Regions from separate parts of the Blautia luti genome, predicted to be linked through region 2. Evidence: riboswitches for the same ligand, from Rfam matches in the RefSeq annotation. Region 2 holds a riboswitch; the other holds the start of a gene.
The links. A riboswitch is a leader RNA that binds a small molecule or an ion and turns the genes downstream of it on or off. The one in region 2 is predicted to bind tetrahydrofolate.
Positions count from the first base shown of each region.

Region 1: it holds a riboswitch for tetrahydrofolate, as region 2 does, so the genes downstream of both, R8695_RS01270 (folate family ECF transporter S component) here and folE (GTP cyclohydrolase I FolE) in region 2, are expected to answer to the same signal.

Region 1 covers NZ_AP028156.1:273,127-282,197, reverse strand. Annotated here, with positions in the region: gene R8695_RS01280 (SGNH/GDSL hydrolase family protein) at 1-569, shown strand, start outside; gene R8695_RS01275 (GNAT family N-acetyltransferase) at 670-1,446, shown strand; gene R8695_RS01270 (folate family ECF transporter S component) at 1,624-2,184, opposite strand; THF riboswitch at 2,273-2,378, opposite strand; gene R8695_RS01265 (hypothetical protein) at 2,536-2,724, shown strand; gene R8695_RS01260 (hypothetical protein) at 2,749-3,927, shown strand; gene R8695_RS01255 (amidohydrolase family protein) at 4,003-4,872, opposite strand; gene R8695_RS01250 (alanyl-tRNA editing protein) at 4,969-6,120, opposite strand; gene R8695_RS01245 (RNA polymerase sigma factor) at 6,299-6,805, shown strand; gene R8695_RS01240 (hypothetical protein) at 6,806-7,300, shown strand; gene R8695_RS01235 (hypothetical protein) at 7,304-8,041, shown strand; gene R8695_RS01230 (biotin--[acetyl-CoA-carboxylase] ligase) at 8,116-9,071, opposite strand, start outside.
Region 2 covers NZ_AP028156.1:1,264,659-1,273,729, forward strand. Annotated here, with positions in the region: gene R8695_RS05870 (ATP-binding protein) at 1-93, shown strand, start outside; gene R8695_RS05875 (hypothetical protein) at 186-3,533, shown strand; partial or broken gene R8695_RS17675 (peptide deformylase) at 3,783-3,916, shown strand; THF riboswitch at 4,136-4,232, shown strand; gene folE (GTP cyclohydrolase I FolE) at 4,368-4,925, shown strand; gene R8695_RS05890 (HD domain-containing protein) at 4,922-5,419, shown strand; gene folP (dihydropteroate synthase) at 5,459-6,268, shown strand; gene folK (2-amino-4-hydroxy-6-hydroxymethyldihydropteridine diphosphokinase) at 6,326-7,177, shown strand; gene R8695_RS05905 (cupin domain-containing protein) at 7,314-7,640, shown strand; gene R8695_RS05910 (M18 family aminopeptidase) at 7,773-9,041, shown strand.

The DNA of each region.
Region 1 (9,071 bases), 990 kb from region 2:
CCGGAGATACTGTCGGACACTCATCAAGCGCTGTACAGTTAACAGATAAATCAACAGGCGCCATACATTTCAGGAACTATGGCATAGATGGCTTCACTGTGACAAGAGTCCTTGAAAATATCCGTCAACACCGTATTTCTTTACATCGCTCTCCTGTTATAACTCTGCTGATCGGCATCAATGATATCGGTCTGATAATGAACACAGACCGGACGAATTCTCAGAAAAAACAGATGATGAGAGAGTTTGCCACTCATTATAATGAATTATTGAACCTGATAACTGCAGATGCCAGGCAGGTAATCCTTATGGAACCATTTATCTTTCCGCATCCGGAAGAATATGAGACATGGATTCCCTATGTCCATACCATGTCTGATATTATCCGACAGCTCTCTGTCAGAGTCGGACTTCCATTTCTGCCTTTGCATAACTATTTTAATAAGGAAGCAACTCAATCGGGTTTCGATACCATAACAACAGACGGGATTCATCTTACTTTGTATGGACATAAACTTCTGGCCGAGAAACTGTTCCCTCTCCTTCAAAGCATAGATAACAATTCCTGAACAGATGAGCTATTGCGCATTTTCCCGGAACTTTGTATAATAAATCACTGCCCACACTCATATCTGTGGACTTATTATGGAAAGGAGTCTTCCTTATATTATGGAAACTACAATTAAACAGATTGAAGATATGTCTCTGAATGCCTGGCCATCTCACAAGATGGAATTATATGACGGCTGGATCCTGAGATTTTCCTATTTTTATACGCACAGAACCAACAGTGTGGAACAGTTCGGCAATTCCACCCTCACCTGGCGGGAAAAAATCCCATACTGCGAAAGTGTATATAAACGACTGGGAACTCCTGCTGTATTTAAGATCAGCCCTCTTGTTTCTCCTGACTTTGATTATGTTCTGGAAAACCGCGGATATGCCGTCCAACATACCACCAATGTCATGGCAATGAGCATGAACGCCGCACGGCTGGATGCCCCATATCCTGATGTAACCTTCTGTGATAATATTCCCTCCGAATGGATTGAAAGCCTGTTCCGTTTAAAAAATACCACCAATCCTGTCCACCGGAAAGTTGTTCCATCCATGTATCAGGCAATCCTCAAGGAAACCATCTGTGCTTCCATCCGCATGGACAACCAGATCATCGCAACCGGACTTGGTATTCTGGACAGAGATTATATTGGCATCTATGCCATCCATGTTAAAGAAGAATACCGCAAACATGGCTATGCCCGTCAGATCTGCACCGGACTTCTGAAAGAAGGTATTAAAAAAGGAGCTCAGAATGCTTATCTTCAGGTTGTTGAAGGGAATGACAATGCCCGGGCATTATACAGATCACTTGGATTCCAGCAGCTTTATACTTACTGGTTCCGCGTACAGCCGGATGAGAACGGAAATTTTCCACCTGAGAAATAAAAAAGAACTATCTGTAAAGCATTTTCATTTTCTGCTTTTACAGATAGTTCTTAATTTTTATAGATTTTAACTTTTCTTTTTCGGGGAATCAGTTGATTCATTAACATAGTTCGCGCCAACTATGTTGTATATCATTTTAATATTCAAGTCTTATTCTGTATTTTATCTCTGCCTCAATTATACTGTTTTGTTTTTCAGCACTGCTGGTGATGTATTTCCTGCAACCATCGCTGTCAGCGGGCTGAAATACAACAGACATGTTAATACACAATAAACCGGGATCATAATTGCAAACTGTACCAGTCTTCCGGGCATGATCGCATAGAAGTTATATCCAAGCATGATCACGAGTCCTGCTGTTGTAAGAACCAGAGAACTGAGAACTGCAGTTACTACGATAGATACGCAGATACCAACTGTCTTTCCTGTTTTCTTTCTGTTCGCAAAGAATGGTTTTGCAAGGGCAGGAAGCACACCCCAGAGGATTGCTGCAACTGTGATAAACGGATTTACAGCATAACCTTTCATGAAGCATCCGATAATATCCGCACAAAATCCACAGACACCACCAGCTACCGGGCCAAGCCACAGACCTGCCAGGATCGTCGTTACACTTCCTACAGAAATACGGTATGCACCAAGATCAATAACCAATACTCGTGTCAGTACCAGATGCATGGCAATAAGGAGTGCCATAAACACCAATGTTTTTACGTTCCATGTTTGTTTTTTCTGCATAATAAAAACACCTCCATAATGTGTTTAAAAAAATAGAGTAGTTACCATAAATAATAATCCCTCCACATTATGAGATGTCCTCATATGTAGCAACGGGTGCGGAAATTATATCGTAAGCAGCACGCTTTTCTGCTTTTCGTTTCACGGCGACTCCCCAGCCTGTGAACACTTGACGCATAAAATCCTACTTCGCTATTATTTATTTAGTGAAATTATAGCACAATTTATAGAAATTGCAATATATTTCGCGTTATTTACTTGTCAGATTTATCTCTGTGAATATTCCATACCTCTTTTCCACATATTAAGAATGCTGTGTGCAGTAAACCTGATAAAATGAGGTGACAAAAAATGAGCAAAAAACCGAAAAATAACTGCCAAAATCCCTACCATTTATGTTATGATAATTACCTGGATACCAACGCCTGTACGGAATGTACAGGCCTGATACCGGCTCCTGTCCGTGATGAGAATGAATGGGAAAATTACAAAGAGCTTTATGCCTTTACTCCCGCAGACAGGAACGAAGATACGAATTAAATTGTCGGAGGGTCTGTCTTTATTATGAAAAAATTATTTGCTGTCTGTATCTGCGCCAGTCTGAGCTTCTGCTTAAGCGGCTGCACCCTTGGAACTGTTCTGGAGCAATTTATCTCTACAGGAGATACTTCAGTTCAGGAAACTCCTGTCCCGTCAGATAACACTGTCTCTGAAATCAAAGACCGCGTGTATATGGATGAGATTTCCGGAACACTCCAGGATTTCACCGGAAGCCAGCTGATCCTCACTTCCCAGGACGTCTCCTACGTCTTCAATGTGTCAAACGCCACCCTGGAATGTGAAGGCGGTATGATCACAGGCGATGAGATCAGCGTGATCTATGAAGGACAGCTCTCCAATACAGACACCAGTACAGTAAAGGCACTCAAGGTCGTAGATGAATTCCATAAGAAAAACAAACTGAAAAACCACACAACCCGTGGAAAAGTCATGGCCCTGACTCCCAACACCATTACCATAAAAAATAAAAAAGGCATTACCACTACCTACCCTATTACCGGAACCAGGCAGTATTACCAGAACGGCATCAAATCCGGTGACTGGGTATATATAAAATACAAAGGAACTCTTCCCGACAATTCTCAGGATACTTCCCAAGCTGTAAATGCCAGTCACCTTAAAGTCCTGAGCATTTCCGACCTGAAGAAACTGAAGATTCTCGACCCGACACCTGTTCCAACACAGAAACCTGACGATGGATCTGATGAAGATATTACCGAAAAAGAACAGCAGTTTCTGGCAACTGTCCAGGGTGTAAACCTGAACATCCTTCAGATCATCCCTGCCGGCACGGATACGCTCCTGAATCTGGATATGTCCTCTGTTTCGGTATGGTTCAAAGGGGGAATTGCCCCAGGTTCTCATGTAAATATTACATACAAAGGGGATTTCCAGACAGATACTCTGGAGGGAATTCAGATCCTGGCTGTTACAGGAGAGGATCCTGATAACATTTCAGACAAGCACCTTTCCTTTACTGTCACTGGTACCATCACAGGAAATACAGCCAATACCATCACCCTTCAGACAGACGATGGAGCCATAGATACTTTCCGGGTAGAAAGTGCCGAAAACTATGCGGATCAGGCACTGGAATACGGAAGTTATGTCCGTATTATTTTTCACCCATCCAGATCCAAGTCTTCTAATATCTATACTGCTGTACAGATACACGACGCATAAATGCAGACAGCCGGGTACATTCCTCATTTGTACCCGGCTGTTGTTACTTTTCTCGATCAGAGAAGACATAATTTATCACCGTCTGCTGAATTTTCTCCGGATTTCTGCCTCTCCTTCTGCAAGCCAGTCATACACTTTTTTCTCTTTCCCCAGAATTTCTTCAAAAGCTTCTATCTCATCCTGAATTCCTTTTCCATGAAGAACTCTGTATGCACCAGCATCGCTTCCGGGAGCAATTTTCACTCCCCTGGCAAATGCCTTCCGCACATTTTTCTCTGCTGTTTCTATAATGGGGCGAAGCACCCTGTCTTCGTAACGGCCATCTCCCATAAGATTTCGAATGGTCACCAGTGTAGGAACCCATACTGTATCATTCTCTGCCAGCATGTCCAGACATTCTTCATCCATATAGTTTCCATGCTCCAGACTGTCCACCCCGGCGCTCACTGCTGCTTTCACTCCATAACATCCATTGGTATGAGACATGACCGCCATTCCTTCTTCATGAGCAATATGGATCATCTCCTTTACTTCTTCTGCCGAAAGAGGCATTCCTGTCACTGTACCGTGATCATTAAAATCCAGCAGGCCTGTAGTCATGATCTTTATGAAATCCGCTCCTTTATCTTTCGCCTTCAGTACACACAGATGAAATTCCTTCATATTAGAAAAACTTTTTCCAACAATAGAACCGTAATGGCCTTCTTTATGAATGGCAAATACAGGCGTCCGATAATCAATCCCATATTCCGGTGCAATCTGCTTCGTTCTCAGGGAAACTCCTAGGGCATCCCCTCCATCGCGGACAAAGGTGATCCCTCTGTCCTGATAAGCTTTCAAATGTTCTCTTATCGCACCTTCATCTGGTCCATTCTTATGTAAATCAACAGCATGGCGATAATTCACGCCGTCCATAATAATATGTGCATGACATTCTCCAAACATTCCCCGTAACCTCTGCTTTAATTTTTTGCAGTTTACTTCCCGCACAGTAATATCATCCTGCGAAATATTACTTAAAACAATAAACCAGCCATCTTATTATTTCTCAAAGAAATTACTGATTTCTGTTTCTGTCGCCTGCACAGATCCCTGTACGAAGAACGGCTTTCCGCCGCCTCTGCCGTTTAATGCGGCGTTCATCTCTTTTGTATACTGACGAAGATCTCCGTCAATCTCACCCATCGCATATTTATAACTTCCATCTTCATTTCTGGAAAATACCGCACAGCATCCTTCACAGGTATTCATCACCGCATCTGCAAGTTTCCGTACAGAATCTGCTTCCAGGCCTTCTTTGAAGATCAGGACACTTCCTACACCTTCCCATTTCTTCGCCTCTGCCTGAAACATCTCTTCTTCCATACGTGCAACCTGACCTTTCAGGCGGAAGTTCTCATCCTGCAGACGCTGTACTGCATCTGCTGTTTTTTCCATCTTCGCAGAGAGCTTTACTGAAATCTGATGGTTCTGTTCATTCACCATATTCAGATAATCCAGAACACGTTTACCGCAGATCATCTCCATACGGATACCATCACGGAACTTCACTACAGAGAGAAGTTTCACCATTCCGATCTCGCCTGTATGAGTTACATGAGTACCACAGCAGGCACATACATCCACTCCCGGGAAAGTCACGATACGAACCTGTCCGGTCAGTTCCTTCTTGCTTCTGTAATCCAGAGTCTTTAATTCTTCAGCAGTCGGATAAGTGATCTGTACTTCTTTATCTTCCCAGACTCTCTCATTCACTTCCTGCTCAATCTCTGCCAGCTGAGCTTCATCCAGCATACCATTTAAGTCCACAGTGATCACATCACTTCCCATATGGAAACCTACATTGTCATAACCATACTTCGCATGAATAATACCGCTGACCATATGCTCCCCAGAATGCTGCTGCATCAGATCAAAACGATGCGCCCAGTCAATCTTTCCTTCAACCTTAGCTCCAACTTCCAGTGCTTTGTCTATATAATGAAGTAATTCTCCATCCTTCTCATGAACCTCTGTCACCTTCGCATCCCCCAGAATTCCCACGTCACTGGGCTGACCACCGCCCTCCGGATAAAAAGCACTCTCATCCAGGATTACTTCGTAGCCTTTTTTTCTCTCTCTGCATTCTACTACAGTTGCAGTGAATTCTTTTTTATATACATCTTCATAATATAAGCGTCTTGTCTCTGTCATTGTCTGTCTCTCCTTTAGTCAGTTTCTCTGATTGTTTACTGCCTACAAGTATAGAACAATTCCCGTTCTGCCGCAACCCCAGCATGATTTCGGATCCAGACGAAAAATTTTAAAATATTGAAGATTTCCATACTCCTTCTGCGTTATAATTAAATGAACGGGGACAAAGGAGACAGTAATGATCACAGAAAAGCAATATCTGGAATATCTAATTACGCAATACCAGAACTTAATATATTCGATCTGCCTGAAGTCCGTCGGTAATCCATTTGATGCCGAGGATCTCACTCAGGAAGTATTTCTGTCTGCCTACAAAAACCTGTCCCGTTTTGATGGCACTTATGAAAAAGCCTGGCTAAGTAAGATCGCTGTCCGGAAATGTCTGGACTATCTGAAAGCCGCCGGGCGCCGCAGTATTCCCACAGAAGATACATACTTTTCCCAGATTCCTGATCAACAGTCTTCTCCCGAAGACGAATATATGCTGACAGATTCCAATGCCCGGGTAAAAGCATTGTGTATGCAGCTGAAGAGCCCTTATAAGGAAGTCGCTTATGCTCATTTCTGTCAGGAACTATCTGTAGTGGAAATTGCACAACGGACCGGCAAAAATCCGAAAACAATCCAGACACAGCTCTATCGTGCAAGGGCTATGCTGAAAAAAATGCTTGAAAGGAGTGATTAGATGCATATCGATAAGAATGATTTAATAGAATTTGACAACGGTACTATGAACGAGCAGGAACTCATTGAATTTCTGTCGCATCTGGATCACTGCGATTCATGTCTTGACCAGATGATAGAACAGGAAAACCACAGTCCGGTTACTGCCCCTTCTTATCTGGCAGAACAAATTATGGATAAAGCCATATCCAGCGAGGTTCAGTTTGCACGGGCTGCAAATAAAGTCTCACGTAAAGTTCAGTTTCTGCGATATGGTCTGCAGACTGCTGCGGGCGTTGCTGCTGCACTGCTTCTTCTGTTCAGTATTCCGGATATCGACTTCTCAGAGTTAAGATCAAATTGCTCTTCTGTTCAGAGTGAACGTACGGTACAGGAACACAGCAGCCAGCTTTATGATTTTTCCAGAGGTATTAATCAGAGCATCTGTGATGGTACCAGTTCTCTGGTTCAGTATATCAGTGATTTTTCCAGTAAAATAATGAATGGAGGCAAATAAAGTATGCAAAAACAAAAACGTGGATTCTGGCTTTTTATCTTCTCCCTGATCCCGGGCGCAGGAGAAATGTATATGGGGTTTAAAAAACAAGGACTCAGTATCATGCTGATGTTCTGGGGTGTATTTGCTGTGGGATCATGTACCGGAATGGATTGGCTTATCTTCCTGATCCCGATCATCTGGTTCTACAGTTTCTTTAATGTACACAACCTGAAATCTCTCTCTGAAGAAGAATTTTATTCCATAGAAGATTCTTATATTTTCCATATTGATCAGCTGGCTGAAGATTTCCATGCCCTGATCGGTGAGCACAGGAAACTGACAGCAATTGTTCTGATCATATTCGGAGCTTCTATCCTGTGGAATAACATCGTGGATTTCTTCTATATAATCCTGCCTGATTATCTGGCTGACATTCTTGGAAGCTTCGCATATCATCTGCCTCAGCTGGTGATCGCAGTGATGATCATCCTTGCAGGAATCTATATTCTTACACGCAAGAAAGATGAACTGGAGAATGAACCGTTAAACAACAACAAAGAGGAGCATTACTGGACGCCCTATCGTCCATACCAGCAAAACACTCCTGTTGCACCTTCCAATGAACCGGATATTCACCCGGAAGACATTACTACGGATGGTACAGATGAAACCTTATCAGACTCCTCATCAGATTCATTACCGAAAACATCTCCTGCAGTTATGACAGAAGATGACAGCACATCCCCAGCCGAATCCTGAAAAGCAAACGAGATTCAGATTTTATATGTCTGAATCTCGTTTTTACGTTACACATGATTAATTGCTACGCAAAATCACAGCGCCACCGAAACCTCCCCGAAAGAAAATATCGTCTCTTCTCCGTTCTCTTCTCTTACTTTCAGGCGTCCATCCGGGCAGATTTCCAGTGCTTCTGCCTTTCGGACAGAAGTTCCATCTGTAATTGTAATCTGGTGTCCGAGGATCATATTGTGTGCCACATAATCCGGGGACAGTTTCAGATCTTTCGTTTCTTTTCTCAGTTCATTTACGATCATTGCGGCAAGTCTGTTCCGGTCTGTCTGCTCTGCTTCCTCCTGATCCTGATAAAGCGCGCCGGCAACTTCCTTCAATGATTCCGGTAGCAGCTCCGGTTCCAGACAGATATTCAGTCCCATACCTACTACCACAAATTCTATATCTCCGCTCTCAAAGTCTGTAACAGCCTCTGTAAGGATTCCACAGACTTTCCTTCCCTGATAAAACAGGTCGTTTACCCATTTGATATCCAGCCGGATCCCACAGATCTGTTCAACTGCCCTGTACACAGCCACTGCTGCAGCTGTAGTGATCAACAGGCTGTCATGTATGGTTCCCTGAGGCTTCAGGATCACGCTCATATAAAGTCCCGCATCTGCCGGGGAATAAAATTCCCGTCCCCTTCTGCCCCTGCCTGCTGTCTGGCTTCTGGCAATTACAAATGCGCCATGTCCTGCTTCTCCCATCATCGCTTCTTTCTTGGCTGTCTGATTTGTGGACTCCAGTTCGTCATAAATGTCTATCCTCACATCAGGATCATCCAGAAACAGGCGGATTCCTTCCTGAGACAAACGGTTTGTATCCTTCGCAAGCATATATCCTTTATTCGGACCTGCCTCAATATGATATCCTTCTTCCCGGAGTGATTTCACTGCTTTCCACACTGCTGCCCTAGTGCAGCCCAGCGTACCGGCAATCCTTTCACCCGAGAGTACTTCCCCTTTATTCTTCTCCAGCATCTCCAAAAGGCTTG
Region 2 (9,071 bases):
AAGAAAAGGCTTACAAAGGCGTATTTTGCTCCAAGAATAGTGAATGCGGTAAAAACAATCATGAAATTGGTAGACTGGGAAAAATTATTCTGAAAAGTCAGCAAAAAGCTTTTTATTATCGTATTACGTGACATAAAAATGCCGAAATGAATGATATGCAAAATCCTGCTGATAAGGAGTAATAGATGACAATGGATGTTTCACTTGTAATTGGTGGTTTAAAAGGAATTTTAGAAAATTTATGTGATAATTATTCGGATAGTATTATTGGGAAAGCGGCAAGTACATCACGTGATTATTTGAAAAATAGAAATGTTGACTCTAAAATTAATGAGGTTGCTTCTTGTTTAACAGGATTGAAATGTAAAGATAACACATTATTTTTGAACGATTTGCAAGCGGCATTTTCTAAAGACAATCTGCAGAAGATTTTAAAAGAAATCCGAAAAGATGATGCTTTTGATATGGAAGAAGCATTGAGACAAAAATTAAATGATTTATGTGAGGCATATTATGTTGATAATGCTGATAAGATAATTGATTCATTGGTGCAAATGTTTTTTGAACTTACAGCAATGAATAATCCTGAATTGGAAGGAAGATTATTTTTTAATAGGCTTTCACGTAAGCAAGAAGAATTAAAGACTCTACTAACTACTGGACTATCGGAAATTAAAAATGAATTGAGTTCTATATCTGGAGTTTCTTATGGGTTAAGAAAATCAGATTATGAACGTGTTCATATAGAAAATGGAACAGTGATTGGTGATGACAAGGATTTGTTCACTTGGAACTTAAAATTTTATCAGACGGATGGATTGTTTGGTAGCAATGAAAAACGGAAAGCCGAAGTTATAGGATTAACAAAACATTGGAAGGAAGAACGTGAGTTATATCCGGGATGGTATATTGCCCCAGTAACTAAAAGAGAAATATTAGCGTCATATACCAGAGATGAATCATTATTGTGGAAGACAGCTGACCTGTCTATGCAAGAAAAAATAGATTTTGCATTTGAATTAGTATGGAGACATGAAACAGGATTTATTGTGTTTTCACAAATACTGCAGAACCATATTTTTGAACTGTGGAAAGAGTATAAAGATAAAGGCGACTGGTCAGCTCAGGATAAGAACGAAAAATGGTTTTACATTGGTCAATCACTATTGCGTGAATATAGAGAAGACATGAATTGGAATTCGTGGCAAAAAGTATTCGATGTGATGAAAAAAAGTGCTGCAATAATGGAAACCGGAAATGAAGAACTTGAAATGGAATTCATAGTTCATCTCTTTTATAAAATGCAAATATCTGATGTTCGAGATAAAATACAACAGTTTTCCTGTGAAGATAATAGATATGCATTGCGTTTGAATAAGGTTGGTTTAATGGCAGAATGTGGTCTGCTTGAAAGTGCATATTTAGAATTGAAAACACTCATTGCTGAATTAGAAGAATCCATTGATAGCATGCCAAAAGAAAAAAATAAGGATTTTGTACAATGCGGATCTATTTTATCTGGTGCATACGAACTTTTAGCATTTGTAATTCAAGGACTTCATCCATTTGATAAAAATGAGGAGCTTCATGTAGCATGGAATGGAATAGAAGATTATTCTCGATTTTTTGATTTCGAGAAGGAAAAAAAACAATGGAATAATTATTTGTATAATTACTACTGTAAGCACAAGGAAGAACCTTTTGAGATAAATCGAGAAATAAGAACAATCACATGGGGGAGCAATGGATTTGGAGAAATCTATAGTTTCTATAGAGTATTGGCAAGGATTGCAATGCCGCTGCATCTTGGTATGACAAGACTTCTTCCACATCAGGAAATAGAATTTATTAACGCACTATTTATCAATACTCCGTCATTGGGATTTTTCATGTGTATGAGATCAGGAAATGACAAAGTAGTTAAATCTATTATTTCACGTAAAAATTGTATCAGTGCCGGTTTTGATATTTGTAGAAAATTATTTGATTATGCATTTAAATGTATCGAACAAAATATCGAAAGTATTAGCGTAAATACTGCAAGAGGTAATGCGTATACTCATTTGCTGAATAATGGATTGGAAATACTTAGAAGATTAGTTTCGGTAGCTTCTTTAGTTCAGCAAAAAAAATTATTGACACTGATGTGCAAGTTAATTGATACAGATATTGTGCGTGAATACCGTGTAATGGATAAATGGATTTATCAGATTCTTTGTATCATAGATGAAAATATTAAATCACAGTATTTAAACGAAATATTATTATCTTCAACAAAAAACAGAACACATATAGGTGAGGATAGATCAACCGATCCTTTTGATGTGATTTCTGCCAGTACCCTTGCAAAAAAATACTATGAAAAAGCAAATATAGATTCGACCATTATAGATGATTTGATAAAATGTGCTAGTGAATCGGAAGAAGATTATTGGGCGATTATTCCGCGTTTAAACAAATTAAGAGAATGGTCTCTATTATCAGCTGAACAATTGGCGGATTTACGAGAATTAATTTGGAAAAATGTAAATGAAGACACAGGACTTCCGAATTTTAAGGAATACTACGCCGCCGCCTTTTTGAAGTGGCCAAGTCCAGAAGGAAGAGATGTTAAGACTCTTGTACGAAACTATATTATGGATAATAAGTTTTATGATAATCTGAAATCCAGAGGACTTGAATCAGTTACGATGGGCGAGGCAAGAATATTTGCAGAACTTCAGTGTATGAATTATTTGTGCCCTGATTTATTGGAAATTGCGGATATCGAAATCATCCTTAACAGATTTATTGAGTACTGGGAAATCGGTAGGAGCGGATTTGATAATAATGAGCATAGGGATTTTTATTATGATGAGTTTTATGATAGGTATCAAGCACTGGAGCGTGTAATCGGTAGCTTTTCATTTGAAATAGATCGGATGGATTCTGATTTAGTAGTGAAGTTGCTGAAAATACTTGATGAAATGAGCGAATATGGGATAAATACTTTAGAATCAAGAGCTCTTTTATTTAGCAAAGAAAGAATAGAAGCTGAATTAGGAGAAAACATTATTGATCAATTCTATAGTGATGATAAGAATAAAATAGCAGATGCGACGAATGCTGCTGAACATATTATTTTGAAGTGGCCGGAATTAGATACAGCAAAAGAATTGTTGATCGAGCAAATAAGACTTATAAGATATGGGAAACAGCCTGGATTACAGATGTTTTATATTTCTATACATAATTTGGCATATATGGGGGTGCTTGATTTATCAGATGAAATTCTTATGCCATTAGATAAGGCTTTATTAGAGTGTGCAGAGCATACGGCTTATGAAAAAATAAAGGAATGTACAGAAAAAGAGATAAAATCTACAATAAATCTTCGTTCCGCATGTGCAAGAACTGCTTTTCAAATAGATAAGTGTATTTCGGAAAAACCAGATGCACCGGTATTGAAAGGCATTGAAAAATGGAAGGAAATATGTATTGGAAGATTGTCAAACAATGAATTTGTAGAGGTTAAGAGACAGTGGCTTTTATAGATTAAAGGATTATATGCTAATAGACAAGATTGCTTTATTGTATCTCCGAGACGGAAAGATTCTGAGTTTCAGAAGTAGAGGAAAAGACATATATTACAATCCCGAAGGAAAAGAGAAGACACAGAAACAGATATGCAGATACTGGCGCGATATAGCGATATTGGAAGATACAGTAAAGTTGAAGCACAGGCACATTATCATCAGGAAGGAATCACTATGTGGATAATCTGGTATATGGCTAAGTTTGCTCGTGAGTCTAGATACCAGGAAATAGAAGTGGAGTATTATGATTTTAACTGGAAAAAACAGCGCCAGAAATTGTCAGGATGGACGGTACAGATCTGTTAGCTGAAATTAATCATTTGTCCGGAAAGATTATATAACATGGAAATAGATGTGTTACGGAATTATGTACGATTCTGGACCGAGAATATGGTATCAGTACGGACCGGAAGATGTAAAGCAACATTATAAAGAATATCTGCAAAGTGTGCTTCGAAACTATTAGTTCTGGCAGCAGGAAAAAAATTATTCTGAAAGGTCAGAAAAAACCTTTTCTATTATCGTATTACATGGTATACTGAATACCGAAATGAATGATATGCAAAATAGGATTTTATGCGTCAAGTGTTCGGTGAATGGGGAGTTGTCACTGAAACGAAAAGTGCGTCTTACGGTATATTATCCGCACCCGTTGCAAACAATATAAGAGGATATCTCATATTGTGTTAGGGAATGTTTTCGACATACATTCTATCACAATTGGAGATATCCTTTTTAATTTGGTCAAAAGGATAATCTCCATTTCAAAAATACAAAGGAGGTTATTTTTTAATGGTTGACAAAGTGAAAATTGAGCAGGCAGTCCGTCTGCTTCTGGAAGGTATCGGTGAAGATATCACACGGGAAGGTCTGATCGATACTCCTGACAGGATTGCCCGCATGTGTGAAGAAATTTACGGAGGTCTTGGCCATGAAGCGGACCAGCACCTGTTAAAGCAGTTTCCGGTAGAAAATAATGAAATCGTGCTGGAAAAAGACATCACCTTTTACTCCATGTGTGAGCATCATCTGATGCCTTTTTATGGAAAAGCTCATCTTGCATACATCCCCAACGGCAAAGTTACCGGTTTAAGCAAACTGGCACGTACAGTAGAGGTTTATTCCAGAAGACCACAGATCCAGGAACGGCTTACTGTTCAGATTGCAGATGCTTTGGAGCGTACTCTGGATCCAAAAGGAATTATGGTAATGCTGGAAGCGGAACATACCTGTATGACCATGCGCGGAATAAAAAAACCAGGCAGCAAAACAATCACTACTGTAACCCGTGGTGCGTTTACAGAAGATAAGGAACTGCAGAAAATGTTCCTTTCTATGGTAAAAGGATGAATAACAATTTTTCAGATATGGATCGTGTCAATCAGATCTGGAGACACCCGGTTTATCAGGAACATTATAAAAAAATACAGGAACTTGAAAGTGAACGGATCTTCTGCCGTCATACTCCTGAACATTTTCTGGATGTTGCACGGCTGATGTACATTTATGCACTGGAGGAACATCTGGAGCTGCCTAAAGAGCTTATCTATGCAGCAGCACTTCTTCATGATATCGGACGTGCACAGCAATATCAGTACAACATTCCCCATGATATTGCAGGAGTAGAAATCGCACGGGAAATCCTGACAGATCTGCACTTTACAGAACAGGAAAAAGAACTGATTCTGTCTTCCATTGGACATCACCGAAAAGGAGATTCCTGCAGTACGCTGGCAGCACTTCTTTATAAAGCGGATAAGCAGTCCAGAAATTGTTTTTTATGTTTTGCTGCCTCTGAATGCTATTGGTCTGATGATAAAAAAAATATGAAAATTGAATACTGATCTTCTTCATAAGCACAAAAGAAAGGATGGGCTCTGCTCATGAAAATTGGAAACCGTTTTTTTGATACTAAGAATCATACTTACATAATGGGAATTCTAAATGTTACCCCTGATTCCTTTTCTGACGGCGGCAAATGGAATCATATGGATGAAGCTTTGAAACATACAGAGGCAATGATTGCTGATGGTGCAGATATTATTGATATCGGAGGCGAATCTACACGTCCCGGTCATACTCCTGTCAGTGCTGATAAGGAAGCACAGAGAGTTCTTCCTGTTATTGAAGCGGTCAAAAACCATTTTGACATTCCTGTTTCTGTAGATACTTTTAAGAGCAGTGTTGCTGAAAGCTCTATCCAGGCAGGAGCTGACCTGGTTAACGATATCTGGGGATTAAAATATGATCCGAAAATGGCAGCTGTGATCGCAAAATATGATGTGGCCTGTTGTCTGATGCACAACAAATCTAATACAGAATATCAAAACTTTCTCATTGATATGCTCGCCGAAACACAGGAATGTGTCAATCTTGCAAGACAGGCTGGCATTAAAGATGAAAAAATTATGCTTGATCCGGGAATTGGTTTTGGAAAAACATTTGAAATGAATCTGGAAGCAATGAATCACCTGGAGCTTTTTCAGAATCTGGGATTTCCGGTTCTCCTTGGTACATCCCGCAAATCCATGATTGGACTGGCACTGGATCTTCCTGTAGATCAGCGCATGGAGGGGACTTTGGCTACCAGTGTAATTGGCGTAATGAAGGGATGCTCTTTTGTCCGTGTCCACGATGTTAAAGAAAATAAGCGTGTGATCCAGATGACAGAAGCAATCCTGGGACGCAGATAAATTACTGGCACAAAACAGATGGTAAATATAAATAACATACAGAAAGGATTTGCTGTTATGGATGAGACCAGATTAGACAAAATAGAAATTAAAGAGTTGGAGGTTTTTGCAAACCATGGTGTATATCCCGAGGAAAATGTTCTGGGACAGAAATTTGTTATTTCTGCCACTCTTTTTACCAGAACACGTCTGGCGGGATTAACCGATGAGTTGTCTGCCTCCATAAACTATGGCGAAGTCAGCCATATGATCACTGATTTTACCAGAAAACATACTTATAAACTTCTGGAATCTCTTGCAGAGAATCTTGCAGAAATGCTTCTTTGCTCTCTTTCCGGACTTGAAAAAATCACTCTGAAGATCGAAAAGCCCTGGGCACCGGTTGGTCTTCCTCTGAAAACCGTATCTGTGGAAATTACACGGAAATGGCATACTGCTTACATTGCTTTTGGCTCTAATATGGGTGATAAAAAGATGTATATAGATAATGGGATCCGTGGTCTGGCAGAGACAAAAGGATGCCGTATAGAGGCAATTTCCGATTATCTTATTACAGAACCTTACGGAGTTACTGATCAGGATGAATTTTTAAATGGAGTTCTGAAAATGCGGACACTTCTTACTCCTGGAGAATTGCTTGTGCGACTGCATCAGTTAGAACAGGCGGCAAACAGGGAACGTATCATCCACTGGGGACCAAGGACACTGGATCTGGATATCCTGTTTTATGATCAGGAAATTATTGATATGCCAGATCTTCATATTCCTCATATTGATCTGCACAACCGCGATTTTGTTCTTGTACCAATGAATCAGATTGCTCCGTATCTGCGACATCCTGTGTTAAATCAGACCATTTCGCAGCTTCTGGACAGCCTTCTGAACAAATCTGAAAATACTGCAAAATAAAGTGAACAGTAACCAGTAACGATATTTTGTTGAATGTTCCATTGATATTTACTTTGCCATTTTTTACAAACAGTGCTATGATATATTCAATGGAAATTCTATAAAAGAGAAAACACCTACAGGAGGGCAAAAAATTATGAAAATCAGACGCGAAGAACACATGGCAGGTGGAAATGGTCACGTAATCATCAAAGAAATCCTTGATGCAGAACAGTTGAATGGTAAATGTGGACTGTATGCACAGGTAACCCTGGAGCCGGGATGTTCACTGGGATATCATGAACATCATGGAGAAAGTGAAACCTACTATATTTTACAGGGACAGGGTGAATACAATGACAACGGTACCTATCGTCCGGTAAAAGCCGGAGATATTACATTCACACCGGATAATCATGGACATGCACTTGCAAATACAGGAAATACAGATCTGGTTTTTATGGCTCTGATCATTAAAGACTGATATAAAAGCAGCAGCACATATTTCTTATGGAAATAATGACTGCTGTTTTTATTATCAGGATAGAATGATTATAATAAGAAACAGTATAAATCAGGTATCATTTTCACAATCATTCAAATGGAGAATCAAACTATGTACAGAAAAACAGCAAAGAAGTTACTGAAATTCATAGAGAAAAGCCCCACTGCATTTCAGGCAGTGACGGAGATGACCAAAAGGCTTGACAAAGAAGGCTTTGAAGAATTGAAAGAGGAGGATCACTGGAAGCTTAAAAAAGGCGGAAATTATTATGTGACCAGAAATCATTCTGCGATCATAGCTTTTTCCATTCCGCAGAAGCTTGTGTGGAAGTTTCATATTATGGCAAGCCACAGTGATTCCCCTTCCCTTAAGATTAAGGAGAATCCTGAGATAGAGGTGGAGAATGCTTATATCAAACTGAATGTGGAGCGTTACGGTGGAATGATTCTGTCTCCGTGGTTTGACAGACCTCTGTCAGTGGCAGGAAGGCTGATCGTCCGTCAGGATGGAAAAATCAGAGAGAAGATGGTGACTGTGGACAGAGATCTGCTGGTTATTCCTAATCTTGCCATTCATATGAACAGGGAAGTAAATGACGGATATAAATATAATGTGCAGAAGGATATGCTGCCTCTTTTCAGCGATAAGGAAGGAAAGGGCAGATTTATGGAAACTGTGGCTGAGGCCGCAGATGTAAAGACGGAAGATATTCTGGGACATGATCTGTTTCTTTATGACAGAACTCCGGGTACTCTGTGGGGAGTAAATGAGGAATTTGTCTCTGCACCCAGACTGGATGATCTGCAGTGTGCATTCTCTTCTATGGAGGGATTCCTGCAGGGAAATCGTGAAGAAAGCATTTCTGTACATTGTGTGCTGGATAATGAAGAAGTGGGAAGCAGTACAAGACAGGGGGCTGCCTCCACATTCCTTAAGGATACTCTGATGCGGATCAATATGGGACTGGGACGCACTCAGGAGGAATATTATATGGCACTTGCAGACAGTTTTATGATTTCTGCAGATAATGCCCATGCTCTCCATCCAAACTATACGGATAAGACAGATCCGGTAAACCGTCCGGTGCTGAACGGGGGAATCGTGATCAAGTACAATGCAAACCAGAAATATTGTACAGACGGAGTGTCCGCTGCAATTTTCAAGGATATCTGTGACAGAGCAAAGGTGCCGTACCAGACCTTTGTAAACCGTTCAGATATGGCAGGTGGCTCAACGCTGGGAAATATTTCTAATAATCAGGTTCCTGTGAAAACAGTGGATATTGGTCTGGCACAGCTTGCCATGCATTCTGTATATGAAACAACAGGTGCGAAAGATACAGAGAGCCTGGTTAAGGCAGCGACAGTATTTTTTGCATAGCTTGTCGGCACACTGGAAGATAAACGTAAA